Linked DNA regions of Persicobacter psychrovividus. The protein of the gene in region 2 interacts with the protein of the main gene of each other region in a pairwise test. Links are inferred from orthologs where the notes say so. Each region holds a gene or a part of one and is shown on either strand. Other genes may lie near its edges. The genes, in order: gyrA and gyrB.

Region 1 (16,488 bases), 720 kb from region 2 along the record:
AAAAAGACGGCAGAGAAGCCCTTAGGGAAATCAAAGCATTGAATGAATACCATAGTTTGCCTGTTGTGGTGCTCACGACCTCTTCCAATGATGAGGATATTGTTCGCTCCTATGATTTAGGGGTTAACTCATTTTTGAACAAGCCTGTCCGCTTTGTCGATTTTGTCGCACTGATGAACTCGCTATGCACTTATTGGTTTGGCTTCAATAAATACCCTATCGCCCCTCAAATGCGGTAGCGTTTTTGGCGACGCCAATTTTTAAAAGATTTTGCCCTAATATGGATGAATTAGTAAGAATCCTTCTTATCGATGACGATGAGGAGGATTTCATAATTACACGGGATATTATTTCTGAAATCCCGAACAGAAATTACACGATCGACTGGATTTCCAATTTCAGTGAGGGGCTGCAGGCCATTCGCCACCACGATCATGAGGTTTACCTGATCGATTATCGCTTGGGTGCTTTTACAGGTATTGAACTGATTCAGGAAGCGAAACAAAGTGGCACAAGGGCGCCGATGATTTTGCTTACAGGTCAGCTGGATCAAAATGTCGATGATCAGGCCGTGATGGTTGGCGCCGCAGATTATGTCTATAAAGGCGGGCTGAATTCCTATATTCTCGACCGATCAATTCGTTATTCCTTGCGCCATATGCAAAACCTCAATCAGATTCGGGTTTTGAATGAAGAGCTGGAGCAAAGGGTGGAGGATCGTACACGGGAGCTGGCTGTGGCCGTAAAAAAACTCAAACGCTCCAACGATTCCCTCGAAAAACAAATAGAGGTGCGCCGATCTACGGAAAAAGCATTACGGCAATCCCAGCGCCTATACAAAGCCATTTCCCGAAATTTCCCGAAAGGGATCATCTCAGTGCTCGACAGCGATTTCTGTTTCGTCTTTGCTGATGGGCAGGAGCTGGATCAGTTGCAGGTAGCCTCCAAGCAAATGGTGGGGCGCCATTATACGGAATTTCTGAAACCTGAAGAAAAGGTGAACTGGGAAGCGGAGTTTACCAAGGTGTTCCGTGGCGACACGGTGTCTTTTGAGGTAACGATCGGCAAAACGTCCTATCACGTGAATGGCGTGCCTTTGTTTAATAGCCTCGGCTATGTAAAGCAAATTTTGCTGGTGCACCAGAATATTACCGAGGCCAAAAAAGCCGAGGAGGAAATCCGCCGTGCCCTGGCCAAGGAAATTGAACTCAATGAGCTCAAGACCCGATTTGTAACCACCGCTTCGCATGAATTCCGCACCCCACTGAGTACCATCCTTTCTTCAGCTTCGCTGATTGGCCGCTATACGGAAAGCAGTCAGCAGGAGCGTCGGGATAAGCACGTGCAGCGGATCAAATCGTCGGTCAATAACCTGACGGGAATACTGAATGATTTCCTTTCGATTTCAAAACTGGAGGAAGGGAAAATCAAGCACACCCCCGAACCAATGCAGGTGGATGATAAAGCACAGCAAATTATCGATGAGATTCAGGTATTGTTGCGGAAAGGGCAGAAAATTGAATATGCATTTACGGGCGATTCCCAGGCCTATATTACGATGGATATTCAGATTTTCAAGAATATTTTGCTCAACCTGCTTTCCAATGCCATCAAGTATTCTGGCGAAGGGAAACTGATTTTCCTTAATGTCGACCTTACGGATGATCAACTGGCCATTACCATCAAAGATCAGGGGATGGGGATTTCAGCAAGTGAACAGGTGCATATCTTTGAACGGTTCTTCCGTGCCAATAATGCTCAAAATATTCAGGGAACGGGCCTCGGGCTTAACATTGTCAAGAAGTATGTCGATATGCTCAATGGGGCCATCCGTTTTGAGAGTGAAGAGGGGATAGGGACGACCTTTTTTATAAATATTCCATTGTAATGAATTTGCATGTAGATTCATGCGAAAAAAATAGTTAATTTGCAGTGGCACTTTATTCGGTGCTTACACAATGCGCTTGTATTGTCATTGCAATTAATCAAACTAATTGAATGAAAAAGATTCTTCTGATAGAGGATAACCCAGATATGCGGGAAAATACCGCCGAAATTCTGGAGTTAGCCAATTACCAAGTACTCACTGCTGAAAATGGTAAAGTAGGTGTTGAGAAAGCAACCAAGGACCTTCCTGACCTGATCATCTGTGATGTCATGATGCCTGAACTCGATGGGTACGGCGTACTTTATCTTTTAGGGAAAAACCCGAACACGGCGAGCATTCCTTTTATTTTCCTGACCGCCAAGGCGGAAAGGGGCGATTTCAGAAAAGGGATGGAAATGGGTGCTGATGATTACCTGACCAAGCCTTTTGATGATATGGAGTTGTTGAACGCTGTGGAATCAAGACTGAAGAAAAATGACTTGTTCAAAAAAGACTTCTCTCAGGATTTGGGTGGTTTGGATGATTTCTTCAGTGCTGCCGAAAGTGGTGACCTGGCTTCCTTGTCAAAAGACCGTAAAGTAAAAACCTACAAGCGTAAAGAGATCATCTATCATGAGGAAGCGATTCCAAACGGTTTGTTCTTTATCTCTAAAGGGAAGGTGAAAACCTACAAAACCAATGAGGACGCCAAGGAATACATTACAGGGCTTTTCAAAGCAGGTGATTTTATTGGTTATATGGCTTTGCTGGAGATGACCAACTACACTGAGTCGGCGATGGCGCTGGAAGATTCTGAAATTTGTTTCATTCCTAAGGAAGATTTCTTTGCCCTGCTTACAAGCAAAAGGGATGTTGCCCATAAGTTCATCAAAATCCTTTCGAACAACCTCAAGGAATCGGAAGAGCGTTTGTTAAATTTGGCTTACAACTCGGTTCGTCAGCGGGTGGCAGAAGCGTTAATTATGCTTGAAGGACGTTATAACGAAAGTGAAAATTCTTCGGAATTCACCATGTCCATCACTCGTGAAGATTTGGCCAATATCGTAGGGACGTCCACCGAATCGGTGATCCGTACTTTGGCAGACTTTAAGGAAGAAGGCCTGATTCAGATTCGGGGAAGAAATATTAAAGTCGTAGAACTTGGTCGCCTGCAGTCGATCAAGAATGGTTTTTATTAAAACCTTCCACATGACTTTAAGAACACCCAAAAATACAGTTAATGATGTTTTTGGGTGTTTTTTTATGGTTAATCGTGAAATTGTGCCCAATATCTTTTGATTTTAAAAGAATAAACTCAATTTTCAACGTTATTTACACGAAACAGGTGTTTGGTGAAGCTCCGTGGGGCATTGCCTTTTTTAATATGATAAATATAAAACGACTTCTTTTCTTTTTGGCCATCACGTTCAGTCTTGGCCTGACACAATGTACCAGCCCAATGGTAGAGCGTATTGTGCCCGTGGAAAAGTCGGTGGAGGATTATATTGCTGGCGCTGGCCTGGATTATCAGCAACAGGGGTCAGGATATTATATTAGCACAATACAGGCGGGCAATGGCACACCCATCAGTGTAAATAATGTGGTGGAAGCACGTGTTACCGTCTATGATTTAGAAGATCAGAAAATAGATGACGCCGTTCAGCGGTTTAGGGTAGGGCAGCAGGCTATTTTGCCCCTTGTGCTCGATGAGGCATTATCGACCTTGTCGGAGGGGGCTGAAGTGCGCATTTTGTTGCCTTCGGAATTGGCATGGAAATCCTTTCCGTTTCGGCAATTGCCTTCCAATTCATCCCTGAGGGTGGATGTTACCGTTACAAAAGTTTTTTCTGAAGCAGACTGGAAAGCGCAGGATTTAGAAAATGCCCGATTGGTCTTTGAGCAGGTGAAAGGAAATTTGCAGGAAGTAAATTTATCCAGCCGTTACTTTTATGCCAGCGAATCCACCATCAGTCAGCCCACAACAACTGGGCGGTTGAAGTGTGGTTTAGAGGCTGTTAATTTGGACAAAGAACAAGTAAGCCTGAAAAGCGATACAACCCTATATTATGACTCGGCCATAGAAAATAACTTGTTTGAAGGGCTTAATGATGCCTTTCTGAGCCTGGCGCCCAATGCCAAAGGTTATTTGGTGTTTCCTTCGGAACTGGCCTATGATGCAGGCGTTACTGTCGTGCCCGCTTTCTTGCGGGAGGAGTGTGCTGAAAATGGCATTATTGCTCCTTTATTTGCGGATTTAAAACCTTTCGGGTCGATTATCGTGCGAGTAGATGAATTCACTCCTAATGTCACCAACCCCCAAACTCCCTGATCAATGCGTAAATTACTTGTCATACTTATGGTATTCGCATTTTGGGGCGCCGTCAATCCTGAAAAAGCAGTGGCGCAGTACAACCTCTCGGATGTGTACGCCACCCGAACACCGATCAAATACAGTCCCTTTCGCAAAATATTAAATATGTTCTCCCTCGATGTCGGGGTGGGGTCAGGTCGAGCGTTTTATAATCAGGATTTAAGCGGTTACGATCTTTACTATCAGAACAATATCCCGATGCTGGGCTTGCCTCAGGAGAATGGCGGAATGGACAGTGTTGCATTTTCCAATTGGCTGACCGACCCTCAGCGGGTGGCGATCAACGGCAATACTGGCGCAGGAGGCAATTTCCCTGATATTCCCACACCTATTCAGCCCGGAGGAGGGATTAATACCGGCGTGATTGATTCGGCTGGTGCGGTTACTCATTTCCCCGCAGGCAGTTTTCCTGAGTTGGGGTATCGTGGGGTGGCAACGACCGTTCCCATTAACCTGTCACTCTTTTTCAATTACAAAAAATTTAGGGTGGGTTTAGGCTTTGAGGCCGAACACCACAAATTATCTTACCTGAATCCCTACAACAGTTACGATAGCCAAATTGGTAGTCATGTGGTGGATATCAGTACCTGGAACTTTAAATACAACCTGTTGCTGGGTTATAATTTCTTTGATTTTATGGGCTGGTCTTATTATGCCGAGCTGGGCATAGGGAAATACAATATGGGCAAAGCCTTCAATGAGGCGGTCAATCATCCAAGCATTGATGTGCAGTTGGCCATGCCGATGTATTATAATGTGTCGGAGTATTTCAGATTGTATGTGCGCCCATCTTATGAGATGCGCAGCTATAACACCGTTCTGCCGCAAACCACCTCAAGCATTAAAACCAGTCAGAATGGTTTTTCGATCAGCTTTGGGCTGAGTTTTACTTTCCCAGAAATCAAGCGTTGTCCTATTCCCAATTGCAGTACACAACAGAAGCATCAGCATGGCGACAGAGCTTTCAGGGGACAGCCAATTTTTTATCCCCAAGACCCGCAAATCGGGCAAATTCCCCAGTTTTATCAAAAACTCAGATGGAAGAAATTACCCCTGCGCAAAGGCAAAGGGAAGTCTTCCTCAGGCAGTAAAACAAATAATGCCAGCGACTATTCCAAAGATGCTGAGTAAGTTAGCCCGATAACCCTTAAAAATTCATCTCATTTTTCGATTTTTTGTATTTTGGTAAGATTATTGTTTAATCTTTGCCAATGACTTTTTATTCAAAATGAATGAATTTTATAGCCCTGTCCAACCTTTAACAAAGATCCCTGTTCCTCAAAAACTGATATTTTAAATTCTTGTTTAACATAATGTATCGGGGGTAAAAAAAGGTTCAAGAGCGGAAAACGCAGGAAAAAGGCTGATTTTACGAAAAATCGCGATTGAAGAGGGGTGGATTAAGATTTTTTTTCTTGAAAAAAGATAAAAGGGCGGCAGAATTTACTGCAAAAACGGTAGAATCTGTTATTTTTGTGAACCTCGTTAGAGGTAAGCATTATTTCATAAAGCGCTCCCAATTTTTTGGGGGAATCAGTATTTATTTTTGAATATGGCAAGAGGAGAAAATGAAAATATCATCCCTATTAATATAGAGGATGAAATGAGAGGCGCCTACATTGATTATTCAATGTCTGTAATCGTTTCTCGTGCACTGCCTGACGTTCGTGACGGCCTGAAACCCGTTCACCGCCGTGTCCTTTACGGGATGCTGGATCTTGGGGTAACTTACAATAAATCATACAAGAAATCTGCCCGTATTGTCGGGGAAGTTTTGGGTAAGTATCACCCGCATGGTGACTCATCAGTTTATGATACCATGGTGCGTATGGCACAGGATTGGTCATTGCGCTATCCTTTGGTAGACGGACAAGGGAACTTCGGTTCTATTGATGGTGATTCTCCTGCAGCGATGCGTTATACTGAGGCACGATTAAAGCGTGTTTCTGATGAGCTGTTGCAAGACATCAATAAAAATACCGTAGACTTTCAGCCAAACTTTGATGACTCCATGAAGGAGCCGTCGGTTTTACCCGCTCGTTTGCCCAACTTGTTGTTGAACGGGGCTTCTGGTATTGCCGTAGGTATGGCCACCAATATGCCACCTCACAACCTGACGGAGGTCGTGAATGGAATTACCGCTTATATCGATAATAATGATATTGAAATCAGTGAATTGATGACGCATATTACGGCGCCTGATTTTCCTACTGGTGGGGTGATTTATGGTTTCTCAGGTGTTAAATCGGCCTTTGAAACAGGACGTGGACGAGTAGTATTACGTGCCAAAGCGACGATCGAAACCATGAAGAATGGCCGCGAGCAAATTATCGTGACCGAAATTCCTTATATGGTGAACAAGGCTGCGATGATCGAAAAAACTGCCGCCCTTGTTAATGAGAAAAGAATTGAAGGTATTGGTGATATTCGTGACGAGTCTGACCGTAAAGGTTTGCGCATTGTTTATGAATTGAAAAAAGATGCGGTATCGAATATCGTTCTCAATAACCTTTATAAATATACTGCACTTCAGTCTTCTTTCGGTGTCAATAATGTGGCTTTGGTAAATGGCCGACCACTGACGTTGAACCTGAAGCAAATCATCAAGTATTATGTGCGCCACCGTCACGATGTAGTGGTTCGCCGTACGCAGTATGAATTGGCAGAAGCGGAAAAACGTGCGCATATCCTTGAAGGATATTTGATCGCTTTGGATAACCTTGATGAGGTTATTCGTCTGATCCGTGCTTCGCGTGATCCTGAATTGGCCAAAGCATCATTGATCGAGAATTTCTCGCTTTCAGATATTCAGGCGAAAGCCATCCTGGACATGCGTTTGCAGCGCCTGACAGGTCTTGAGCGTGATAAGATCAATAATGAATATGCAGAGCTGAAGAAAACCATCGATTACTTGACTTCAATTCTGAATGATGAAACCCTTCGTATGGACATCATCAAAGAGGAATTGGCGGAAATTAAAGAGCGCTATGGTGATGAACGTCGCACTGACATTGTTCATTCTGCGGATGATTTCGATGTGGAAGACTTTATCCCGAATGAAGAAATGGTTATCACCGTTTCCAACGAGGGCTATATCAAGCGTACTTTGTTGTCGGAATACAGAACACAAGGACGCGGCGGGGTAGGTTCGCGTGGTGCATCTTCTAAAGAGGATGATTTCACCGAGCTGATGTTTGTGGCTTCGGCACACAACTACCTGTTGATCTTCACAGAGATGGGGCGTGTATTCTGGAAAAGAGTGTACGAAGTGCCTGAAGGTTCAAAAACTGCCAAAGGCCGTGCAATTCAGAACCTGATCAATATTGAGCAAGGCGATAAAGTTCGCTCGATTGTCAATGTGAAGGATCTCAAGGATGAAGATTATGTGAATAACAACTTCCTGATGATGGTGACCACCAAAGGGGTGGTGAAGAAAACCATTCTGAGTGCTTACTCTCGTCCACGCCGCGACGGAATCAATGCCATTTCTATTAATGAAGGCGATCGTCTTTTGGATGTAGCCCTTACTTCAGGAAATGATTACATCCTGCTCGGTACACGTGCTGGTCAGGCAATCCGATTCAATGAAGCGGATGTTCGTGCAATGGGACGTAATGCCACTGGGGTTCGAGGAGTTACCTTGGCCAGTGAGGATGATTGCGTAATCGGAATGGTTCCTGTAACGGATGCTGACAATGCCAATGTACTTGTAGTAAGTGAAAATGGCTATGGTAAACGTTCATTGGTTTCTGATTACCGCGTAACCCGCCGTGGTGGTAAAGGGGTTCGTGCGATGAACGTTACTGAAAAAACAGGCCAGTTGGTGGCGATCAAGCAGGTGGAAGATTCTGACGACCTGATCATCATTACTAAATCTGGTATCCTGATCCGTATGGCTGTTGAAGGCTTGCGTGTAATGGGACGTGCAACGCAGGGAGTGAAATTGATTCGCCTGCAGGAAGAGGATGAAATCGCTTCCGTAGAGCGCGTGGAGCAATTGGAGGAAATGGAAGTGCTTACAGAAGAGGGGGCAGAGGCCACCACTGAAGGCGCTGCTGAAACTCCTGTAGAGGATGCTCCTTCAGCAACTTCTTCTGATGAAGAGGAAGAAACAGAAAATTAAATCGACTATTCTATAATTTATTTACAACGTTATGAAACGATTATTTGTGACGGCAATGATGGTAGCTTCTATGAGCGCCGTTTCATTTGCTCAAGTAACAAAAGGTTCTTCTACTAAAGCACAGACTTTGCTTACTGAAGGTAAAGTGGATGAAGCAAAGACAGAGATTGACAATGCTTTCTCTTACATGCAGGATCAGGTAGAAAAAATTACGGCGAAAAAAGGCGCAGAAAAAGCGGCAAAAAAAGCTCCTAAGGCTAAAGATTACTTGGCTAAAGGTAAAATCTATACTGCTTTGGCGCTTAAAGATACTGCAAATATCGACGAATCACTTTTGAAAGAAGGTGTGGCGGCTTTGCATAAAGTAGATGATCTTGAAAAGCCAAATTCAACTTACCCTATTATGGCTGATCAGACGATTGAGTCTACTTGGGGAGCGATCTTTAATCAAGGAGCGACTGCTTACGGTGCTGCTGATTACAAAACGGCGGTAAAATATTTCAACCAGTCGAAAATCATCAAAGCGGATACTACTGCTTTCTTGTACTCTGCAATTGCCGCTTCTCAGGAAGGGAGCATGCAACAAGCCACTTTGGATAACTTCAAAGGGTATATCGAAGCGAAAAAAGCATTGAATGATACTGCTGACATGTTGTATTATCAGCAAGTGATCTATTTGGAAAAATCTTTCAAAGAGGATTACCAAGCTGCTTTGGATGCTGTGAATGCTGCACGTGTTTACTACCCAACGGATAAAAACATGATCCAGGAAATGGTAGGCTTGTACTTGAAATTGGAGCAGCCTGATATGGCGATCGAGAAAATCCAAAAGGAAATTGACGCTGATCCAAAGAACGAAGTTTTGTTCTATGACTTGGGTTACGTTTATGACCAATTGGCGACAAGCGCTAAAAAGAATGAGGATAAAGAGGCAATGACAGCCTATTCTGCTAAAGCATTGAAAGCTTATGAAGATGCTGTTGCGGTTAATCCTAAGTATTATGATGCAGTATTTAACATTGCTGTAAACCACTATAACACTGCTGCTGCAACTTGGAACGAAGCCAACGACATGTCGATGGACGAGTACCGTAAGCGTGGTGCTGAAGTGGAAAACAAAGCAAAAGAGCAATTCCGTAAGTCTTTGCCATTTTTCGAAAAAGCTCGTGAGTTAAAGCCTAACGACAGAATGTTGTTGGAGACTTTGGCGGGTACTTACCTAAAAATTGGAGATAAAGCGAAAGCTGCGGAGATTCAAAAGCAATTAGAATCAATCCCTGAATAATCATTTGATTGATATTCATCAATATTTAAAAGCCTGAACTTTCGAGTTCAGGCTTTTTTTATGTTTTTAAGAGGCTTGATTATCAGTCGGTAAGCGGAAAGTTGAAATTTTTTAGAGGAAAAACGTATCTTAATTTTATTTTAATACGTTATAGCATCCGACCTAAATTTATTGTTAATTTAGAACGATATTAAACAAACCACTATACCATATTCAACCTTACAAAAATGACAACTCAACTTTTCCTATTCGGCCCACTGACAGAAACTGAAAATCAACTATTGGTCTTTGGTAAGAAATTTCAGCATAGATCTGCCACCCTGGATAATTTTACGATCTGTTGTGACGAGCAAACGAATAAGCAGTTTTTACGCCCAGCACCGAGCTGTGCCGTTTCAGGCATTGTCGTCGAGATTGAGCCTAAAGAAAGACGGGTGATGGAACTCTGGGAAGGCAAAGCTTTTTCTTCTGCTGAAATACTGAAAGTGAAAACAGGCGGCAGCGCAGTAGAAGCCATTGTCTATATCGGCCTAAAGGATGGTAAACCGATCGAGGAAGGACAAAGCCAGAGATTACTCAACAAAAATATTGACTTTAAAGGGATGGATTTGTTGTCGTGGTATAAAAACGAAAAATGCCAATCTGTTTAGAACAAATAGGCATTCTTGACCCAATAAAGGGATCGCGCTATTAACGAATTTCCTTCAGGGCGAAAAAGCCTGTCAGAAGCAATAAAAATGATTTTACAAGCTCAAGGGAGAAATACCAAAATTCAAGGGTGCTTTTCCCATGGGCAATCATTTTTAAGGAATCGAGCCAGTAACCGCTAATCTCTGGCAGGAACCGAATACTCTGGAAGATCAATATCAGTACAATCAGAATATAAGTCCAGAAAACTTTCGCTTTAGGGATCGCAAAAAAGATGCTCACCGCAAAGACAATCGCCAGATAAATCTCCATTTTATTCAGACTGGTAAAGACCATTTTCCCTGCGCCCATCAAATCCACCGTCAGGTCCGCTTTCATGGCTTTTGCCGATACAGTATTATGAACAAATGAAAGCCCGATGATCAACCCCAACCATAAAAATGGTATTCCAACGCGCAACTCTCTTCCAAATCTTTTCAACTGATTAATCATGGTAAATAAAAATCGAATGTCAAATCTTTCATGCATTTAAAGTGCCCTTTCGGACATTTCTTTAGCCCTGATTTTGAACAGGGGCGACATGATAATTTGTTATTTTCAAAAACAAAAAACTTCGTACCGTAGGGGTGGAAGTTATTGGGAACTGTCCCGCCCCAAATGCTGTAAATAGTCTTTTTGAATGCCGCCGCAATGTGCGTAAGTCCTGTATCATGGCCAAACACGTAATCGGCGTGTTTTACCAGTGAGGCGGACTGATTCAAACTGAACTTTCCACAGCCGTTAAAGATAACGGTTTTTTTGCCTAATTCCTTCAATCCTTCCTCATATGGTGCATTATGAGGCTGTTTTTTGAAAAACTCCTCCAGGCGCTCCCCATTTTTCTGATCTTCGGGCCCACCCACTAAAACAATCGGCCGACTGATCTTATCACATAATTCAACCATCTTCTCAAAGGGAAGAATTTTTGTGAATTTCGTGCCACCAATCACATAAGCAATATAGCCTTTCTGAAACTCCTCAGGGAGCCACTCTTTTTCCACCTCATCTTTTTCAGGAATAAAATAATCCATTCCTTCCTGATCATTGACCACACCCAAGGGGCGTACCGCATCCATATACCGATCTGTTACGTGAACATTCGGCATATAATTGATCTGAAAATTAGTGTACAGGAATCGTTTAATGCGAAGCTTGTCATAAGTAGAAGAAGGGGCATTGAGCGCCCACTTGATGCGTGCCGTCCGCAGGTTATTATGTAAATCCACAATAAAGTCGAATTCCTCCGCTTTCAGCTCGGCGATCAAGGGTTTCATGCTGCCATCCAGCAGGTGAAGCTTGTCCACATAGGGGTTGGTCTCCATCAGTGCTCTGAATCCTTTTTTGATGGCAAAATGGACTTTTACTCCCTTAATTTGCTGTTTCAGGCAGCGAACCACGGTAGAGGTCCAGGCGATGTCACCAATAGAGGAGAATCGGATGACCAATATTTTCTTGATATTTTTTTGATCTATGGACATATATTTATTGAATTCTGGATTTTCGTTCCGCAAAGTATGCCGCCACCTCTTCCCGCGATTTTGCATTGAAGGTGTCTTTGATGGTCAGCCCTGCTTTTTTGGCCACTTTCACCCCATAACGCATGTCATCAAGGCCAGTGGTTACGTGTGCGTCTGGGTTAATGGAAATCATGACACCCTTGCTGACGGCATAATTGACCCACTGCCAGTCGAGGTCGAGTCGCCATGGATTGGCATTAATTTCAATGATTACCTGATGTTCGGCACAGGCATCGATAATACGCTGGTGATCGATCGGGTATCCCGCTCTTTTCAATAGCAATCGGCCAGTAGGATGTCCCAGCATTGTGGTGTAGGGGTTTTCTATGGCGCGAAGCAATCGGTTGGTGGCGGTTTCAAGATCCATTGACAGGTTGCCATGAATAGAAGCAACAATGAAGTCAAAAGTTTTTAATATTTCTTCAGGATAGTCAAGTTCGCCCTGTTGAAGAATATCTGATTCAATACCCTTGAAAATTTTGAAATCTTTGAAGGAGGCGTTGAGCTCATCGATCTCGGCCTGTTGTGCCAAAACGCGCTCGGTACTCAAGCCATTGGCATAAGCGGCCGTCTGGCTGTGGTCAGAGATACCGATATATTTCCATCCTTTAGCGATACAATAGTCTGCCATTTCCTGCAGGCTGTTCATGCCGTCAGAATAATGGGTGTGGTTATGTATTGGCCCTTGTAATGCTGCTGTGGTTATAAGGTCTTCGGCCTTGAATTGTTGCGCCCATTCCCACTCATGGGTTCCATTTCGCATCGGCAATTGAATGAATGGCAGTTCCGCCGCTTCGTAGATTTGCTGCTCATTTTCAAAAGTCTTTTCTTCCAATACCATTCGAAGCGATTGACCACTCTTTCCTGCTTTGTTGAGGTGTTGCGGCATGGCGGTTCTTTTGAACTTTTCAGCAACAAAATCAGCCTGATTCACAAAATGAATCGTGGTCGGTAAACTGATACCCGCCACTTTGCCCCGAAAAGTAAAAGGCCCAGAGGTTTTAGGCGCTTCCGTGAAGTCTTCATGCGCTGTTACCTGCTGGTGTGTACTGATGGGCGTCAGGGAGCCGATCAGCATTTCCAGTGCACTGATCTCTGGCAGGTCCATTGCGAAATCGCCCACCAAAGCGATAGAAGCTGTCGGAAGTATTTCCTTCACCTTTGCCATCAGGCGCTCGGCAATAGGTTCGGCATCTGCCCAATGTTCCTTAAAATGATTTTCGGTCCAGAAAATGGCAGACTCACGCAGCGATTCAATACTTTTAGCACCAAACCCTTTTGCTTTGGCCAGTCGGCCATCATCACAGGCCAGGATAAGGTCCTCGGGCGTGGTAATGTTGCTGTCCATCCACAAGGCCATAATTTTTTTTGGTCCCAGGCCTTTGAGCTGTGCCAGGTCCAGTATGCCTGCGGGCGTTTTGTCGATCAGTTCTTCGAGCTTATCGAAAGTCCCTTTTTCAACGATTTCCATCAGGATGCCTGCAATATTTTTACTCACCCCCTCGGTGTTGAGCAGTGTTTCCGAAGACCACTCTTCAAGCCAAAGTACGCCATTGTCAATCATCGAGATGATTTTTTGATAGGGGCGCAGCGAGAAAGAATTTCCTCCGTGGACTTCTTTAAGGAGGAGGTATTTTTTTAGTGGCGAAAGGATTTGCTTTTTGGTCAAGGGACAGAAATTTAGAAATAAAAAAAGCGGTTCTACTGAGGGTCAAAATTAAACAAAATCGCACGCTAAGAAAACTACAAGGGGCTCTTTTGTTATTCATCAATAGGATTATTTCCTTCATTGGGGCAGATGATATGTAATAATTTTAGTATATTTTATTAGTCAACCTGTTAAACAAGAAATTCCTTAGATGATGATAAAACGCTTTTTAGTCATTTTGCTGTGTATAGCCGTAGGTGCGGTCGGTGCTTTTGCGCAAATACGGAAGGTTGCCGAGATCGAGGCCGAGCCCGTCGAGCAGGATGCTTTCTATCATGTATTTGATAAAGGCGGCAGCAGGCTGTATTTCTTCAAGAAAAAACCCCATAAGTTTCGCGATAAAAAAGCTTATTGGGAAATTCGTGAATACGGGGAAGATCTTTCCCTGATAAATCAGCAGGGCTATTTTTTACCTGTTGATCAGGAACTGGTGGGGTATGATGCCCATGATTCCGCCATGTTTTTCATGTTTACTGATGATACAGAATATGTCCGCGACCTGAAATTATACCGATTGCCCTTTGATAGCCCTCAGCAGTATCAGGAATTTAATATTGAGCTGCCCTTTCAGTTGGTGATGTCCCATTATGAATCTTTGGGGCATCATGTGATTTTGGCAGGACAGGTGAATGATAAGAGTGTCGTTTGCCTTTTTGATCTTGCCTCAGGTCAGCTGAAGGTGGTGCGGAACCATTATCATTCCAAAAATCGACTACTCGACCTGACGGTAAATGAAGAGGATAAAACCTTTAAAACCATCTCGGTGCATCGGGAGCGGGCGCACAAATACAAGGCCAGTGTCAATGTTTTTGATGAGGAAGGGCAGGAGCTTATCCGTTATTCTTTTGTGGTTCCTGAAGGTCAAAACCTGATGATGGCCAAAGTGGTCGAGCTGCCTAACCTTGACCAGCTGCTTGTGGCAAGCTATGGCGACAGTGGCAGTTCGATGCTTGATTTTTCCGCAGGGGTTACCGTCGCCCGACTTTCTGCAAGTGGCGAGCATCAGATTAATATGATTCCCTTTGCGCGTTTTGAGCATTACTTTAATTATTTGCCAGAAAAGCAGGAGGTGAAAATGAAGCACAAGCAGCAAAAGAAGAAAAAGGCCAGAAAGGAGATGAACCTTTTTAAAAAAATGCGCCTTTCCTATCGTGCGGGTACAGATGGAAGCCATGCTTTTTTTGGGGAATTTTTTTACCCCACCCTGAAAAACAATACCAATTTCAGTGGCTTGCAGGAAGTTATTATGAAAGAGCAGGTTTACGTTATGACTCACGCACTGATGGCGGTTTTTGATCAGGAAGGCAACTTTATGTGGGACAGAACTTTCAATTATGAAAATTTTGAAATGCCCGCCATTACGCAAGTTGGCGCTTTTGCCTATGAGCAGGGGCATAGTGCCGTGATGGCCTATCATGACAACAATGAGCTGGTCAGTGAACAGATCGATTTAACCGTGGATTCGGCTCCGTCGATAAAGGAGCGGTTTTCTTCTTTGCCGCAGGATTATAAAGAAGATCACAGGAATTTTGGTCACCTGTACCCCTGGCTAAATAAATCCTTCTATCATTTTGGGCTGTATTATCCTTTGGGCGGGGAGAAAAAAGCACATTTATATTTACAGAAATATCTTTGGGTGCCGCAGGAACTGCCACCACTGAGCGGCCCCTAAAGTGCGAAGTGCCAGCAGGAACGGTGGTGCTTTTTAGCGGTGCTGGTTCGTGTAGTGGGCAAAATGGGATTTTTGCCCTTTTGGACGGGTGTCGAAAATTCCCAATCTTTAATCGGTGAAGGCTTTGAATTCCTGCCATCGCCTTATTATATTTGCTTTCGCTATGAACAGACGTAAGATATTCAGTAGTGAATTGTTGGATATTACTATCCAGCGAATGACTCAGCAACTCATTGAAAACCACGGTGATTTTGAAGATACGGTAATCCTTGCCCTTCAGCCCCGTGGTGTTTTTTTAGCCGAACGTCTGAAGACGTGTTTGGAGGATAACATTGGTAAATCCGTCAAACTTGGCTACCTCGATATCACTTTCCATCGTGATGATTTCCGCCGTCGGGAAAAACCCCTGCAGGCCAATACCACCCATGTTCCATTTCTTATTGAAGGCAAAAAGGTGATCCTTGTGGATGATGTCCTCTATACGGGCAGGTCTGTACGCGCCGCTTTGGATGCCATGACCACCTTTGGGCGCCCAGAGGCCGTCGAGCTTGCCGTGCTGGTCAATAGAAAATACAATCGCGATTTGCCGATTGAGCCGAACGTAGTGGGAAGGCACGTCAATACGGTGGCCTCTCAGCGGGTAGAGGTAGAATTGAAAGGAGAGAACTTTAGCGAGGACTCTATTTGGCTTACGGAAAAAGAAAAAAACCAAGATTAATGTCACAACTTAGTACGAAACACCTTCTGGGAATTAAGGATCTGACACCCGAGGATTTACACTTGATTTATCAGACCGCCGATCAGTTTAAGGAGGTAATTAACCGCCCCATAAAAAAGGTGCCCTCCTTGCGAGATATTACCATTGCCAATATTTTCTTTGAAAATTCCACCCGTACACGACTCTCCTTTGAGTTGGCAGAAAAACGACTGAGTGCTGATGTTGTGAATTTTTCAGCAGGAAACAGCTCAGTGAAAAAAGGTGAGACCCTTGTTGATACGGTGAACAATATTTTGGCCATGAAAGTGGATATGGTCGTGATGCGCCATTCGAGCGCTGGAGCGCCCCATTTCTTGTCAAGACACATCGACGCCAATATTGTCAATGCTGGAGATGGAACCCACGAGCACCCCACTCAGGCATTGTTGGATACCTTCTCGATTCGTGAAAAATTTGGTGATGTTGCAGGCAAGAAGGTTTGCCTTTTTGGTGACATCGTTCATTCAAGGGTGGCGTTGTCGAATATCTTTGCCTTAAAAA
Region 2 (16,206 bases):
ATTTATGGAATATCATGTAAATAGTGGAATTTTTGATTTCTATTTGTGTGCTGAAATCCGTAAATTGAAGGTAGTGGTGTTCACGAGTGAATAAGAAAATTACAATTCAAAATATATGGCTTCAGTAGAAACAGATCGGATTTCCAAATTAATTGACAGCAGTGACTTGATCAGCAGGGACTTAAGCTGGTTGAAGTTCAACGAGCGTGTGCTTGATCAGGCGAAAAAAGATCGCAGCCTACTGGAGAAGCTTAAATTTTTGGCCATCACAGATTCAAACCTCGATGAGTTCTTCATGATCCGAGTGGGCTCGCTGTATAATTATATCGATTACGGTAAGGAGCGCACGGACTACTCGAAGTTGCGGGAGTATCAGTTCAAGAAGCGGCTGTTTGCAGAAACTCAGCGCTTTGTGAATCAGCAACAGAGTTTGTTCTTAAGTCTAGTGGATCAGTTTGAGGGCAGTGGCTTTCGGATTGAAAACGATCTGGATCAGCTGACGATGAATGACCGTGCGGAAGTGGAGGAGTTTTTTGATCGGACGGTTTTCCCGATGTTGACACCAATGGCCTATGATAATTACCATACTTTTCCGCTGTTGATGAATAAGTTATTGATCTTTGGGGTGTGGACGCAAGCGGAAGATGGGGGAAATCAGCATAAATTATCCTTCGTACAGATTCCTGCCAATTTACCGAAATTCTATGAGATCGAGCGTCAGGACTTGCTGTTGTTCGTTCCGATTGAGCAGGTGATCCGCTATTATATGCAGAAGCTTTACCGCAATGTGGTGATTGATTCGCTGACGCTGTTCCGTATCACGAGAAATGGTGATTTTACCTTGGAGGAATCGGATGATATTGAGGCGAATTTTCTCGATGAGTTGCGCCTGAAGCTGAAAACAAGGAAAACGGGTCGCGTGGTTCGGCTGGAGACCGAGTACAATCCTGATCCCAACCTTTTGGCGATTTTGAAAGAGCGTTGGCTGATTGATGAGGACAATATTTTCAGGATGCACCAGGCGAGTCTGGTGGATTATACCCGTTTTTGGGGCATCGTCAATCACCGATTGTTGCGTGCGCATCTTCCTAAGCAACCTTCGCCAGTACGGCCAGTGAGCTTGCCTCCAAAGGGGGAGCAAAATATGCTTGAGGTACTCAAAAAGCGTGATGTGTTGATGCATCACCCTTACAATAATATGGATCCATTGCTTGAATTGCTGGATCAGGCTGCTGATGACCCAAAGGTGTTGTCGATCAAGATTACCATTTACCGTTTGGCAAAGCGATCAAGAATTGTGGAGGCCCTATTGAAAGCCGCAGAAAATGGAAAGCACGTTTCGGTTTTATTTGAGGTCAAAGCCCGTTTTGATGAAGAAAACAACCTTGCGGCAGCGAAACGATTGCAGTCTGCAGGATGCTTTGTGATTTATGGAATTTCCAACTTTAAAACCCACACAAAACTGTGCTTAATTGTGCGTAAAGGGGAATCAGGCATTACCTCTTACGTGCACATGTCAAGTGGTAATTACAATGAATCCACGTCGAAGCTGTACACTGATTTGGGGATGCTGACCACCAAAAGGGAATATGCGAAAGATGTGGCGGAGTTTTTTAATGTGATTACGGGGCATTCGAACCCTAACCGATTTAAATCCCTGATTACTGCGCCAACCAATATGCGTGATCAGTTGATTGAGATGATTGATCAGGAAACGCAACATGCCAAGCAAGGTTTGCCCTCAGGTATTTGCATCAAGATCAATTCCCTGCAGGACAAGAAAACGATCAAGGCGCTTTATAATGCCTCTCAGCAGGGAGTGCCCGTGAAGCTGATCGTCCGTGGAATTTGCTGTTTGCGCCCACAGCGTCAGGGTTTGAGTGAGAATATTGAGGTAATCTCTATTGTAGGCGATTATTTGGAGCACAGCCGAATTTATTATTTCCACAATCAGGGCGACCCTTTGTTGTATTCAGGCTCTGCTGATGTGATGGTGCGCAGCTTTGACCGTCGTCTGGAGTCTTTGTACCTCATTACGGATGAATTGCTTAAAAAGCAGGTAACCAACATTCTGGCTTATAACCTCAAGGACAATGTGAATGCCTATTCTATGCATGAGGATGGCAACTTTACCCGCCGGGAACCGCAAGAAGGAGAGAAAAAGTTCAATGTGCATAAGGAGTTTTTTAAAGTACGGGCGACGGCCATCAAAAAAGTGTCCTTATTTGCGGATCAAGTGGAAGAATCCACTCCGACCACAACGAAAAAATAATGCTTTTTCGCAGATGCTTATCGCTGATCTTCGGAAAAGCCTATGAGGATTATTTTGTCACGCGACGGAGTCACGCGACAGGTGTGTTTTTAGTCAAAGTATTCTTTTCTGTTTACCCTATCGCGAGAGTCTCTCTCGTAATAATTGCTTATTATGATTAGTTCGTCACGAGACGGAGTCACGCGACAGGTGTGTTTTTAGTCAAGGTATTCTTTTCTGTTTACCCTATCGCGAGAGTCTCTCTCGTGATAATTGTTTATTGTGATTAGCTTGTCCCGCGACGGCGTCACGCGACAGGCAGTGGAGCCGGTTTAGTGTGTTTTTCAATTAATTGAGCACATTATTAGTTTACGCTATCGCGAGAGTCTCTCTCGTGATAATTGCTTATTGCTATTAGTTTGTCCCGCGACGGCGTCTCGCGGCAGGAAGTGGAGTCAGTTTAGTGTGTTTTTCAATTAATTGAGCACATTATTAGTTTACGCTATCGCGAGACTCTGTCTCGTGATAATTGTTTATTGTGATTTAGTTTGTCCCTCGACGGAGTCTCGCGACAGTCCCATTCATGATAAGTGCTTATTTTGATCAGTTTTCCGGAAGACAGCGTGCAGCCTTAAATCTAACTGTGTCGAGAAATGTTTTCATTCAATTTTTTAATTTAGATCAAAAAACCTACACCTACTCTTTTTACCATGGCATAAACCGTAATTGATAAGCAATTATCAAAAACAAGAAAATGTCAAGTGCATACAAGATCAAAGACGAAAGCCGTTTTCATTTCTTGACCATGTCAGTGGTGGATTGGATGGATGTGTTCACAAGGAAAGATCATCAACAAATTATCATTGATTCACTTCGGTTTTGTCAGAAAAATAAAGGCTTACAAATAGGTGCCTGGTGCATGATGACCAATCATATTCATTTGATTGCTCGATCAGAACAAAATTCATTAGGTAAAACCATTGGTGAGTTCAAGCGATTTACGTCACATCAAATGCTAAAGGAGATAAGCGCTTCAGCAAAGGAGAGTAGAAAAAATTGGTTAATGGGTCGTTTTTCTCAAGCCTCTCGCCAATATAAAAGCGCTGATAAACATCAATTATGGCAATATGAATCGCATCCTGTTGAATTAAATACGAATACTATTATTCAGCAAAAAGTGGATTATCTTCATTATAATCCTGTAAAAGCAGGTTTTGTCGAAACCCCTGAGGCGTGGAGGCTAAGTAGTGCTATGGAATATAGTGGGGGAGGGCGCGTGCCTTTAATTGATTGTTATTTGATGTGGTGATATAATGGAAAGTCACGAGATGGAGTCTCGGGACAGGTGTGTTTTTAGTCAAGGTATTCTTTTCTGCTAACCCTATCGCGAGACTCTGTCTCGTGATAATTGTTTATTGTGATTTAGTTTGTCCCGCGACGGAGTCACGCAACAGGTGTGTTTTTAATCAAGGTATTCTTTTCTGCTTACGCTATCGCGAGAGTCTCTCTGGTGATAATTGCTTATTGTGATTAGTTTGTCACGAGACGGAGTCACGCGACAGGTGTGTTTTTAGTCAAGGTATTCTTTTCTGCTTACGCTATCGCGAGAGTCTCTCTGGTGATAATTGCTTATTGTGATTAGTTTGTCACGAGACGGAGTCCCGCGACAGGTGTGTTTTTAGTCAAGGTATTCTTTTCTGCTAATCCTATCGCGAGAGTCTCTCTCGTGATAATTGTTTATAGCTATTAGTTTGTCACGAGACAGAGTCTCGCGATAGGTAATGGAGTCGGTTTAGTGTGTTTTTCAATTGGCAAAGTCCCTAATATTATTTTACGCAATCGGAGGGTGCATAACTGGAATTGTAGTTTATATCACCAAATAATATTTCGTTTTGGTAGGGTCAGGCCTGTGTGCCTGACCGAAACAGTCATTGTAACGCTATTTTTGGGCGAGCACGTGGGATCACCCGTACCAAACAGAATAAAATTTTGTAGGGCAGTTTTAAATTACGGTCATGCAACAGCCCCTGATAATGCTTATTGTTGTTTGTCACGAGGCAGAGTCACGCGACAGTCCCACTCGTGATAGTCATACATTCTATCCCACCCACAAAAAAAACCGCTGTAAAATCAATTACAGCGGTTTTTCTATTTTTAACGACCCTAAAATCAGGTATCGATATTGGCATATTTTGCATGTTTTTCAATGAACTCACGGCGAGGTGGTACCTCATCGCCCATCAACATAGAGAACAGGTGATCTGCCTGTGCTGCAGATTCTACCGTTACCAATTTCATGGTTCTTGTTTCTGGGTTCATGGTTGTTTCCCACAATTGCTCAGGGTTCATCTCTCCAAGACCTTTGTATCGCTGAATGCTTACTTTGCTTTCATCACCAGCGCCAATTTCAGCGATGGCTTTCATGCGGCCTTCTTCATCCCAGCAATATTGTGACTTCGCACCTTTCTTCACCTGGTACAATGGTGGCTGTGCGATATACACATAGCCGTTGTCAATCAAATCGCGCATATAGCGGAAGAAGAACGTCAGGATCAGGGTACGGATGTGAGAACCATCGACGTCGGCATCCGTCATGATCACAATTTTGTGATAACGGAGTTTCTCGAGGTTCAGTGCTTTTTCATCACCATCAACACCGAAGCGTACGCCCATGGCGGTGATCATGTTTTTGATCTCCTCGTTGTCGTAAATTTTGTGCTCCTGTGCTTTTTCAACGTTTAGGATTTTTCCTCGCAAAGGAAGAATTGCCTGGAATTCACGCTCACGGCCTTGCTTGGCAGAACCACCTGCAGAGTCACCCTCGACAAGGTACAATTCAGAAAGCGATGCATCTTTAGAAGAACAATCGGCCAATTTACCAGGAAGCGAGGTAGAGCTCATCACGTTTTTACGCTGAACCATTTCCCTTGCTTTACGGGCAGCATGACGCGCCTGCGCGGCAAGAATCACCTTTTGAACGATCTGACGGGCATTTTTTGGATTTTCTTCCAAATAGGTAGCAAGCATTTCTGAAACAGCAGAATCCACTGCTCCAACAACATCTGAGTTACCTAATTTGGTTTTGGTCTGACCCTCGAACTGAGGTTCAGCAACTTTTACAGAGATTACGGCTGTTAATCCTTCACGGAAATCGTCACCGCTGATGTCCACCTTTGCCTTTTCCAACAAACCAGATTTGTCGGCATAGCTTTTCAGTGTACGGGTCAGTGCTCTGCGGAAGCCAGAAACGTGTGTTCCCCCTTCGTGGGTGTTAATATTATTGACATAAGAAACCACGTTTTCAGAGTAGGAAGTATTGTAGCTCATCGCTACGTGTACTGGAATGCCTGATTTTTCCCCTTCAACGTAAATAGCCTCCTGAATCAGTTTTTCTTTGGAATTGTCAAGGTATTCTACAAACTCCTTGATGCCGCCTTCAGAGAAGAACGTTTCCGTGATCGCATTTCCTTGCTCATCAAGATCGCGGTAATCTGTCAGGATAATGCTGATACCAGCATTCAAAAATGACAATTCACGCAAGCGGTTTGCTACACGATCCCATACATACTCATGGTGGGTGAAAATCGAGTCGTCAGGCTGAAACCATACTGTTGTTCCAGTAATATCTGTTTCGCCTACGGCCGATACATCCTGCTGAGGAATACCTTTTTTGTAATTTTGCTCATAAACCTTACCGTCATTGGAGTTAACGGTAACTTTCATGTCCTTGGAAAGTGCATTCACACAGGATACCCCTACGCCGTGCAGACCACCCGATACTTTGTAGGTGTCTTTATCAAATTTACCACCAGCGTGCAAAACGGTCATCACGACCTCAAGGGCAGATTTGTTTTGCGTTGGGTGCATCCCGACAGGAATACCACGTCCGTTATCACTTACGGTAATGGAGTTGTCCTCATGAATGCTTACGTTGATGGTGTCACAGTGACCAGCAAGGGCTTCATCGATAGAGTTATCGACCACTTCCCAAATCATGTGATGAAGACCTTTGATGCCAACATCCCCGATGTACATCGCTGGACGTTTTCTTACCGCCTCCAAGCCTTCAAGAACCTGAATATTCCCTGCGGAATAATCTCCGCCAGTTGGTTTATTGGTTTGTTCGCTCATGTTATTTTAATTCCAATTGAATTGCTTTGTAAATTAAAGCTTCCCTGCGGTAAAAGCACGGAGCTTCAAGTGTTATCGTCGTTATTGTGGGTGAAAAATCACCTGAAAAATTTCGGCCAAACCCTTTGCTTTTTGAAAGAAAAGCACAGCGTTTATGGCTTCGATTTACTAACGCTCACAACTTGTCAAAAATACGATAATTCACCCTAAAAATCTAATTTAAACCCTCCTTTTAAGGCCTGAAATCCGCCTTTTGCTGCCATAAAAGTGTTTTTTTTAAAGGGAAACAGGATTGATCGTTGTTGGCGGAGAAAGTTAACTTTTTTACTGTCTTTTTCAGACGGTAAAAGAATATGGAAAATGCGGAAAAGGCAAAATGATATTATAAATTTTATGCGAAAATGGAAGTTTGGCAATGATGTTGCTATGTTTTTGTTTTTAGGAAACTCAGAAGGATAAGTGAGGCCTGCATGTTGCGTTAATAATTGTGTTTTTTACGACTTTTATATTGCGACATTTGGATCTTATTTCTTACTTTTGAAAACAATTATCATTTTATTTTAGAGAATAACTCATTATAACGATACCATGACCATAGAAAATGCAGCTATTACCGCTGTCGGTGGCTATGTGCCAGAGGATGTTCTATCGAATGCTGATTTAGAAACTATGGTGGAAACTTCCCACGATTGGATCGTTAGCAGGACAGGAATTTTAGAACGAAGGATTCTTAAGGGAGAAGGGAAAGGGACTTCTGTTTTAGCAATTGAGGCCGTTAAGGATTTGTTGTCAAAATCGGATGTTGAGGCACAGGAAATTGATGCTGTGCTGGTGGCAACCATGACTCCCGACATGTTATTTCCATCCACTGCCAATTTGGTGTGTGAAGCGCTGGGTATTCAGGGGGCTTTTGCATTCGATATGCAAGCCGCTTGCAGTGGCTTTGTGTATGCACTGAATGTAGGTTCCGCTTTGGTAACTTCTGGGCAATATAAAAAAGTACTCGTGATTGGGGCGGATAAGATGTCCTCGGTGATGAACTACAGAGACCGCAACACCTGCATTCTGTTTGGCGATGGGGCGGGCGCTGTTTTATTGGAGCCCAACGCCGAAGGCTTAGGCATTCAGGATTGTGTGATGAACTCCGACGGGGTCGGTAAAGACATGATCATGATGAAAGGTGGCGGTTCTGCATATCCGCCAACCCATGAAACCGTTGAGAATGGCGACCATTATTTCTATCAGGATGGCCGACAGGTTTATCGGCATGCGGTAACGAACATGAGCAACGTTACGCTGGAGATTATGGAGCGCAATAAGCTGAGTAGCGAGGATTTGGCCTATTTCATTCCACATCAGGCCAATAAACGGATTATTGAAGCCATTGCGCAGCGTTTGCAGGTGGGTATGGACAAAGTAGCCGTAAACATCCATAAGTATGGGAACACCACTGCAGGCACAATTCCGTTGTGTTTGTGGGAATGGGAGCAGTCGTTCAAGAAAGGGGACAATATTGTGTTGTCAGCTTTCGGCGGAGGCTTTACCTGGGGAAGTGTATATCTGAAATGGGCGTATTAACCGAAGGCTGATGGCGCTGAGGCGGTGGTTGATTGCCTCGATAATCCCTCAGTACAGCTAAATATTTAAAGCAATTTAGGGAGGAATTGATTTTCTTCAGAAAAAAATGCCTTGTGATCGTGGTGATCGCAAGGCATTTTTTTGTTTCATTTTTTGGTTTTACTAAGGGTGCGTTTAAAACTGACCATCCTGCTGCAAATTCAGATGATTGGTATTGAAGTGGAATGATGGATCACTTCTACTATACACCAAATTATCGTCGCGAATTTGAAGTTTTAAACTCGCTCTTACTGAGGCGCCAAGCCTTCAAGGTGTTCGGTATTGTTGAACTCGATCAGTTCAAAAGTCTTGCTCACCGTATCGTAGCTGAATTTGGTGATGCCCGTATTTTTTGGGGTGAAAGTATGCATCTCGGTGAGGGGCTTTTTCAGTAAGGTACACATCAAAATACGAATTGCCCGACTGTGCATCACCAAAAGGATGGTTTGCTCGTTGGGTTCCGCAAGAATACCCTCAAGGGCTTCTTTTTGTCGGTTTTGCACCTCAACAGGGCTTTCTCCGCCTTCTGCTTTCGCCTTCGGGTTGCCCTCAATCCACTGGTTCATCACATTCCATACATTATCACCTTCCTGATTAATCGGCGTGTTTTCATAAACACCATAATGCAGTTCATCAAGCCCCTCTACCGCTTCAGTAGGATAGCCTTTCTCCAATAACAGGCGGGCGGTTTCCCATGTTCTTTGAAGAGAAGAAGTGTAAATTTTATCGAAACTGACCTTCATTAAAGCTTCAGACATGGCGTCGCCCTGTGCTTGTCCGTAGTCGTTCAAATGCGCATCAATAGCTCGGCCCTGCACCAAATCAGCCTTGTTATAATCCGTTTGGCCGTGTCTTGCGATGTAAATTGTTTTTTTCATACTGAATTTCTGTCAAAAGGGAATCCGAAATTACGATAATCAGGGATATTTTCCATTCCTTTTAACGGAATCTATTAGCTTTGTGGTGAATTATAATTTAGTGGTCGTCGCAGTGGTCTTGACCCCATGGCTGGACTTTTTAAAACCATTGACGACCTCCCAACAAACCAAACCCATGAAGAAATTAACAATCAAGATATTGCGCCCATTATGCCTGGCAGGTTTAATGATGGCCTGTCAGCCTGCGGTGGAGGATATGATGCAGGAAGCAAAAGTAGCACTCAACGCTGGCAATACTGCTGAGGCCAAACAATGGCTCAGCAGGGTGGTGGATCGCCAAGCCGATAATGCCACCGCTTTTAATATGCGTGCGGTGGTGTATTTCCGTGAAGCTAAATATGATTCTGCCATTATGGATTGCTCGCAGGCAATTGCCATAGACCAACAGGAATACAAGGCTTATTACAATAAGGGGAATGCACAGCGGATGCTCTCGCAGTGGGCAGAGGCACTGGCCTCCTATAATCAGGCCATAAAACTGAAGCCCAACATGGTGGACCTGTACAATAACAGGGCTTTTGTGCTGGTTAAGCTGAATAACTTTGAGCAGGCACTGAAAGATTATGATTTTGCACTCAATTTGCAACCCGAGCAGGGAACGGTGTTTTATAACCGGGCACAGCTGCACTTGAAAATGGGCGATCAGCAGGCGGCAGAGGCCGACTTTATGCAAGCCATAAAACTGAATGCAGACAATGCCGAGGCGCACTTTTTCCTCGGCCTGATGGCCAAGCAGGCAGGAGACGATGAAAAGGCCTGTCAGTTTTGGCGTCGTGCGGCAAATTTAGGTTCTGAAGATGCCAAACAAAGCCTCGAAGCTTTTTGTAAATAGAATAAACATTGAAAATGCAGGGCCTGTGGAGGCGCTGCATTTTTATCAGATAATAGGGTGATCATGAATATGCTGGGATGGCTTAAGCAACGTAATGCCGACCGTTGGCGGTTTGCCACTGTAACGAATGAAGCGCAAGTGGCAAAATTGTTCAATCGGATGTATGAGGATTATATTCAGATGTACGGACTGGAATTAGAGGGGCTGGAGCATCGGGAAGCTTCCGCTGTAAATCTTTCATCGCATTATGCCCTGGATGGCCATAACCCTGAGATGCTGTCGGCTTACTATGTGGGGATTATTCAACTGAATAAATCCGATGAAGGCATTGATGCGCATTGGCAAATTGGGCAGACGGGCAGCCCGCAGTGGGGACAGGGGCAGCTTTTCGGGGATTATTTACTGATTGATTTTCAGTATGAAGAAGAGGACGCTCCTTATGCTGGAAGGGTCGTCTATCGGTGGAATGGTAAAGTATGGATCGGCTTTTGGGCAGAACATGAAATTTATGAACTGGGCTATGAACGGCTGAGCCCTCTGCAGGAGCGTTAAACGGTGCCGTTGTGTGGGCGATTCACACAGGTTTTTTCGGTCATCGTAAATATGGCATCGTATTTTGACAACGGCAATAACGGAAACCTACCGAACAGTCTGCATTATTTTGTCTATTACTTGGTCAGAGCGGCAGGACCTGCATAACATAGGAGGAATCAGCATAAGTATTAATCTGTAAATAAATAGATCAGACAATAGCCGTGGGCTTTAGCGCCGTGTAAACCGTTCAACATTTTGTGGCGGATTTTGGCAAACCTCCGCAATTGTTTTAGTATATAGCAATGAGTAAATTGCATTAATTTTTTGACGACCAATATTGACCTTATAATATGAGAAGAAAATTACTTGACCTTTTTGGCACCCTGATCGTGTGTTTTATGTTGCTGACCTCTTTTCAGGCACAAGCACAGCGCATCAATATTAAAGCAGGTGCCGTGTTGGGCAACAGCCTGTTGATTGATTCCGATCAGCTACGGACATTTACCGATTCAAGACTCGGCCCAATGCTTGGCGTGGGTTTTGAACAGCAGTTTTTCTCTTTTATGATATGGAATGTGAGTGTGGATTATCAGTCGCAAGGGTACCATGTCTACTATCAGAATATCAAGCAGACCTACGCCATGAACGTGATCAATATTCCGCTAAATTATGGTTTTCGTGTGGAGGTGGCTGACGGCATGGCGGTGTCTATATATGGAGGGCTCTATGGACAAATTCACCTTAATGGAACCGATACCGAAGGCAATAAACTGGTGTGGGGCGGACAGGAAGGCCATATTGAGCCCTGGGACATGGGGGTGAATGTTACTGGTGGCTTCGATATGGGGCCGATTCGTCTGGCGCTGTCCTATCAAAATGGCATGCGGGACCTGAACCATGTCGAAGGGGAGACCTTCAAACAATATAATATACAGTTCAGCCTGAGCTATTACTTCGGTATGCCGCAAAGAGATGGGCTGCCGAAAGTGTTGCGCTCCAAGCCTGGCAAGAACCGTAACCGTGACTGGACCAAGCCCAACCCGAGAAAACGAAATCAGAAAATGCATTTTTAGCCTTGGGGTGGTTCGTAAATTCATTTTTCCTTACCTTTGGGTGTTAAAAAAGAAAATCACGCACAACATATCATATCATCATGAAGCAATATCTTGACCTGATGCAAGACATCCTGGAGAATGGCACTAAAAAAGAAGACCGTACAGGAACAGGGACAATCTCAGTATTTGGGCGCCAAATGCGCTTTAATCTTGCAGAAGGATTTCCTTTGCTGACCACCAAAAAGGTGCACTTGCGATCCATTATTCATGAGTTGCTGTGGTTTCTTAAAGGTGATACCAATATTGCTTACCTGAAGGAAAACAAGGTGCGTATCTGGGATGAGTGGGCTGATGAAGAGGGGAACCTCGGACCTGTATATGGCGCTCAGTGGCGTTCATGGGCCACAGCAGATGGTCGTACCATCGATCAGATTGCTGAAGTGCTCGAGCAAATTAAGCACAATCCAGATTCCCGACGCATGATCGTGAATGCCTGGAATGTTGGGGAGATTGATAAGATGGCCTTGCCTCCTTGTCATACCATGTTTCAGTTTTATGTTGCTGACGGTAAACTTTCCTGCCAGTTGTATCAGCGTTCGGCGGATTTTTTCCTCGGCGTACCATTTAACATTGCATCCTATGCCTTACTGACGATGATGATGGCTCAGGTTTGTGAGCTCGAGTTGGGCGAGTTTGTTCACACTTTCGGCGATACCCACCTATATACCAATCATCTTGAGCAGACGGAACTTCAGTTGAGTCGTGAGCCACGTGCTTTACCTCAAATGAAAATCAACCCTGAGGTTAAAAATCTTTTCGATTTTACAATTGATGATTTCGAGTTGGTGAACTACGATCCGCACCCACATATTAAAGCAGCCGTTTCTGTTTAATCAGCAACATGTTGAATCTGCATGAATCGGACAATCACGGTTCATTTTGCCAATTTGGCGGCAAGCAACGATCAATACATTATAATAAGTGTAGCTTCAGCATACACTGACCATAAAAGGGCAAGACGTTCATAGCGGTGTTGCCCTTTTTCTGTATAAATCAATTGATGCCATGATCAACACCCGTAGGAAGGTCATGTAAACCTGACTATCTGATTTTTGTAAAAATAGGATCTGAAAAGTGCTGTTTTTAATGGTGTCAATATTTTGTGCACCCCCATTATATCTTGTAGGCTGCCAAAAGTCGGAGGTTTGCAGACTTGCCAAAGCCATTTTTTCACGAAAAACGGAAACCGCGCAACCGATTGTTAGTGGTCAAATGATGTTTCAACGCCATTTTTCCATGGAAAGGAGTGATTTGAGCCCATTTTAGTGGTCTGTGTCATTGTTGTTCGCACGAACAAAAAGCGGACAATAAAAATTGATGTTTTAGTGCGAAATATAAAAACTTTCAGCTAATGCAAAAGATATCAAGGCTTGTTTCTTGTCTTTTAAAATGATATTTATGTATCATTTAAACTTAAGTATGTTCCTTAGAAACAATTTTTGTCCATTTCAATTTAATCTAAGGTGCTAAGAGGTTAGTGGGTCAAAAAAAGCCGATTTGGTGATTTGTTCAAATTATGCGAATTGCTTAAAAATAGAAGTGTATAAATTGTTTTGTGGTAAAATAGATCCTGAAAACAGGCCGGTATTTGAGGTTGTTGCAAAGACTCAAGCGCTTGGCTTTTTTTGATGATACGTATCATGTATCCACTACTGCTTAATCCCTACATTTGAATGCAAATAAAAAAACGAAATAATAAGATGTCCATTTCCACTAAGCGTACGAAAATCGTGGCAACTGTTGGCCCAGCCAGCAGTACCAAAGAAATGTTATTGCAGTTTGCAATTGCAGGTGTTAACATTATGCGATTGAACTTTTCTCACGGAACTCATGAAGACCACCTGAAGGTGATCAACACGATCCGCGAAATTAACAAAGAGTTCGATTTTAACATCACGATTCTTCAGGATTTGCAGGGACCAAAAATCCGTGTAGGTCAGGTGAAGGATAATGGTCAGCAGATCGTTGCAGGTCAGCCATTGATCATTACGACTAAAGAATGCGAGGGTACGTCTGAAAAAGTATCTACTGTTTACCAAAACTTTGCAAACGATGTAAAGGTAGGCGAAAAAATCTTGATTGATGATGGTCGTTTACAGTTGGTTGTGAAGCGTATTGAAGCGGATGAAGTTCATACGGAAGTATTGGTAGGTGGTTTGTTGAAATCACGTAAAGGAATTAACCTTCCTGATACAAATATCTCGGAGTCAGCATTGACGAAGAAAGACTTGATTGATTTGGAATTCGGTCTGAAACATGAAGTAGATGTGATTGCACTTTCTTTTGTGCGCACGGCTGCTGATGTAGAATTCTTGCGTACTAAAATTAATGATGCTGGAAAAAAATGCCGTATCATTTCTAAAATTGAGCGCCCTGAAGCATTGGTACATATCGATTCGATCATCAAAGCATCAGACGCAATCATGGTAGCACGTGGTGACCTCGGAATTGAAACCAACGCTGCTGAAGTGCCATTGGTACAAAAATCAATCATCAAAAAATGTCACGAGAAGGCGCGTCCAGTAGTTGTTGCGACACAAATGTTGGAGTCGATGGTGAAAAACCCAATCGCTACACGTGCTGAAACCAACGATGTTGCTACGGCAGTATTTGATGGTGCAGATGGCGTAATGCTTTCAGAAGAGTCTGCTGCTGGTCAGTATCCTTTGGATGCAGTAAAAGTGATGGCTGATATTTGCCGCACTGTAGAGCAGTCTTCTCAGTATGAGTATGACCGTACTTACCCTTCTACGCCAGAATCTCCATACTTCATGTCTAAAGAAGTGGTAAGATCAGGTACGCAGTTGGCTTCTTCAATTAACGCAAAGGCGATCATCGGTAGTACAACTTCAGGTTTTACAGCGACAAACCTTGCGAAATACCGTCCAAAAGCCAAAATCTTTGTGTTCACCAACGACAAAGCAGTCTTGACACAATTGAACTTGGTTTGGGGTGTTCAGCCATTCTTGTTACCAAAAACATTCACTTCATCATTGGCATTGCATGCGCACACTGAAAAAGTGTTGATGAACGAAGATGCCCTTCGTGAGAACGATATTGTTGTACATGTTTCTTCTTTCCCAATGGACGGAGAGCGCCGTACAAACATGATTAAATGTTCAAAAATTGAGGCTGCAAAATAAGACTCAAGTGAGTTAATCATAGGCAGTTTAATCTGTCAATCTTGAAAAGGGAGTTCAGCAATGGACTCCCTTTTTTTGTTGGTGCGCTGCATGGCGATGAACTAATGGCGTGATCAATCTTTACCGCGCAATTTTTTATTGTCCACAGATTATTGAGATTAAAAGGATTTTATAGGTAGTTCCTTTTAATCTCATCATCCCATTCATCTGGAGATAAATTATCGCGCAGAATTTAAGGGTTGCACCGCTAATCGGTGTAAGTCCGTACAGGGAGCAGCTTCAGCGCATCCATCACCTCATGAAAAGGCAGGCCTTCCAACTTGCCAAAACCTGCAGCCTGCCGATTGCGCAAACGGCTAAAGCGTGGCATGGTGATGCCCAACAAAAACTTGGCGAGCAATCGCGGAGAGAGTGGTGCTTTGTAACACGCTTCGGCGGCATCCCGCATCGCTTCCAAGTCGAAATCTGCAAGTTGCTGCTCGTTGGTTGTTTTCGGGAATTGTGTGGCTGCGTGGTCGAGACAGTAGGAGCAATGACCACAGGCCTCCCAATGGGGTGCTTCACCAAAATAGGTCGATAACTTACGGCTCAGGCAACCATCACGCTCAAAGAAATTTATCATCGCCTCGAGGCGCTGGAGCTCACCTTGCTCTTTATGCAGAAATAGCGTGGCAAATTTCTCCGTCAATATCTCAACTGCTTGTGCATCCGGCTGTACATGATAAACCTCAGTGAGATTTTTCGTTTCGAGGATGATGTGTTTTTTCTCATGGAAATAATCTAAGGCGGTGATGATGCGCTCTCGTGTGGCTTGCGGATATTGCTCTTGAATATTTTCAAAATTGATGGTCATCCACGTAACTGCCATTTGGCTGTAGTTGAAGATGGCACGCACAAATTCACGTTTTTCCCCTTCAGGCATCATGGAGATGACTTTTTCCTGTTCCGTCTCAAATTTCATCCGATACTCCGCAAAGTAGCTGTGCGATGGTGTGATAATGCCCTCACTTTCCAAATAGACCAATAAAGTTTTGAGCGGCGCCTGACGAATATTGGCATCGTAGCTCATGCGGTAGAGCTGAAATTCCCATTGCCCTTCGGCTTGTGCCAAATCGTTGAGTACATGCGCAATCGCATCCGCTTCGGGGGTATCGCCATAGACAAAGTTCTCGAGCGTTTGTTTGGCACTCAGGTCGGCCATGCAGACACAGTTTGCCGGCTGCCCGTCACGACCCGCTCGACCAATCTCTTGCGAATAATTTTCAATCGACTTCGGCAGGTCGTAATGTACCACGTGGCGGATATTGGCTTTGTCGATCCCCATACCAAAAGCGATCGTAGCGACGATAATGTCGTGCGTACCAAGCATGAAATCCTGCTGAATTGTTCGGCGATCGTCCGACGACATGCCCCCGTGATAGGCCACCGCATTCAGACCCTGTGTTTGCAACGCTTGCGCAATTTCCATGGCCGTCTTTTGTAGGGTAACATAGACAATACCCGCCTCTTTTGGATAGTGCTGGAAGTATTTGACCAGCTTATCAAGACGCTCACTGCCATCGAACGGCTTGATAAAAAGCTTTAGATTTTTACGATAAAATCCCGTAACAGTGAAGTTATTGATCGGCATTTCAAACTTTCGGGC

Evidence for each region.
Region 1: the proteins of gyrB (region 2) and gyrA interact in binary tests that used the Escherichia coli proteins (3 or more experiments, as listed by UniProt). The link is inferred for Persicobacter psychrovividus from one-to-one orthologs.

The regions. Positions count from the first base shown.
Region 1 is NZ_AP025292.1:1,770,682-1,787,169, reverse strand. Bases 5,408-8,575 are described here. They hold gyrA (DNA gyrase subunit A), read left to right. Parts: upstream 5,408-5,790; coding sequence 5,791-8,361; downstream 8,362-8,575. Other genes in these bases: AABK40_RS07610 (tetratricopeptide repeat protein), read left to right, coding at 8,393-8,575. In the rest of the region: AABK40_RS07640 (response regulator), read left to right, coding at 1-239; AABK40_RS07635 (hybrid sensor histidine kinase/response regulator), read left to right, coding at 281-1,888; AABK40_RS07630 (response regulator), read left to right, coding at 1,999-3,066; AABK40_RS07625 (FKBP-type peptidyl-prolyl cis-trans isomerase), read left to right, coding at 3,252-4,196; AABK40_RS07620 (hypothetical protein), read left to right, coding at 4,200-5,369; more of AABK40_RS07610, read left to right, coding at 8,576-9,646; AABK40_RS07605 (gamma-glutamylcyclotransferase), read left to right, coding at 9,874-10,296; AABK40_RS07600 (hypothetical protein), read right to left, coding at 10,337-10,774; AABK40_RS07595 (glycosyltransferase family 9 protein), read right to left, coding at 10,783-11,811; AABK40_RS07590 (DNA polymerase/3'-5' exonuclease PolX), read right to left, coding at 11,816-13,519; AABK40_RS07585 (hypothetical protein), read left to right, coding at 13,710-15,230; bifunctional pyr operon transcriptional regulator/uracil phosphoribosyltransferase PyrR, read left to right, coding at 15,394-15,948; AABK40_RS07575 (aspartate carbamoyltransferase catalytic subunit), read left to right, coding at 15,948-16,488. UniProt on the Escherichia coli protein: A type II topoisomerase that negatively supercoils closed circular double-stranded (ds) DNA in an ATP-dependent manner to maintain chromosomes in an underwound state.
Region 2 is NZ_AP025292.1:1,057,568-1,073,773, forward strand. What follows is about bases 3,902-6,787. They hold gyrB (DNA topoisomerase (ATP-hydrolyzing) subunit B), read right to left. Parts: upstream 6,383-6,787; coding sequence 4,421-6,382; downstream 3,902-4,420. In the rest of the region: ppk1 (polyphosphate kinase 1), read left to right, coding at 116-2,272; AABK40_RS04830 (REP-associated tyrosine transposase), read left to right, coding at 3,006-3,560; AABK40_RS04840 (beta-ketoacyl-ACP synthase III), read left to right, coding at 6,971-7,960; AABK40_RS04845 (histidine phosphatase family protein), read right to left, coding at 8,248-8,877; AABK40_RS04850 (tetratricopeptide repeat protein), read left to right, coding at 9,053-9,769; AABK40_RS04855 (hypothetical protein), read left to right, coding at 9,833-10,321; AABK40_RS04860 (outer membrane beta-barrel protein), read left to right, coding at 10,654-11,376; AABK40_RS04865 (thymidylate synthase), read left to right, coding at 11,457-12,251; pyk (pyruvate kinase), read left to right, coding at 13,119-14,561; AABK40_RS04875 (RecQ family ATP-dependent DNA helicase), read right to left, coding at 14,809-16,206. UniProt on the Escherichia coli protein: DNA gyrase negatively supercoils closed circular double-stranded DNA in an ATP-dependent manner to maintain chromosomes in an underwound state.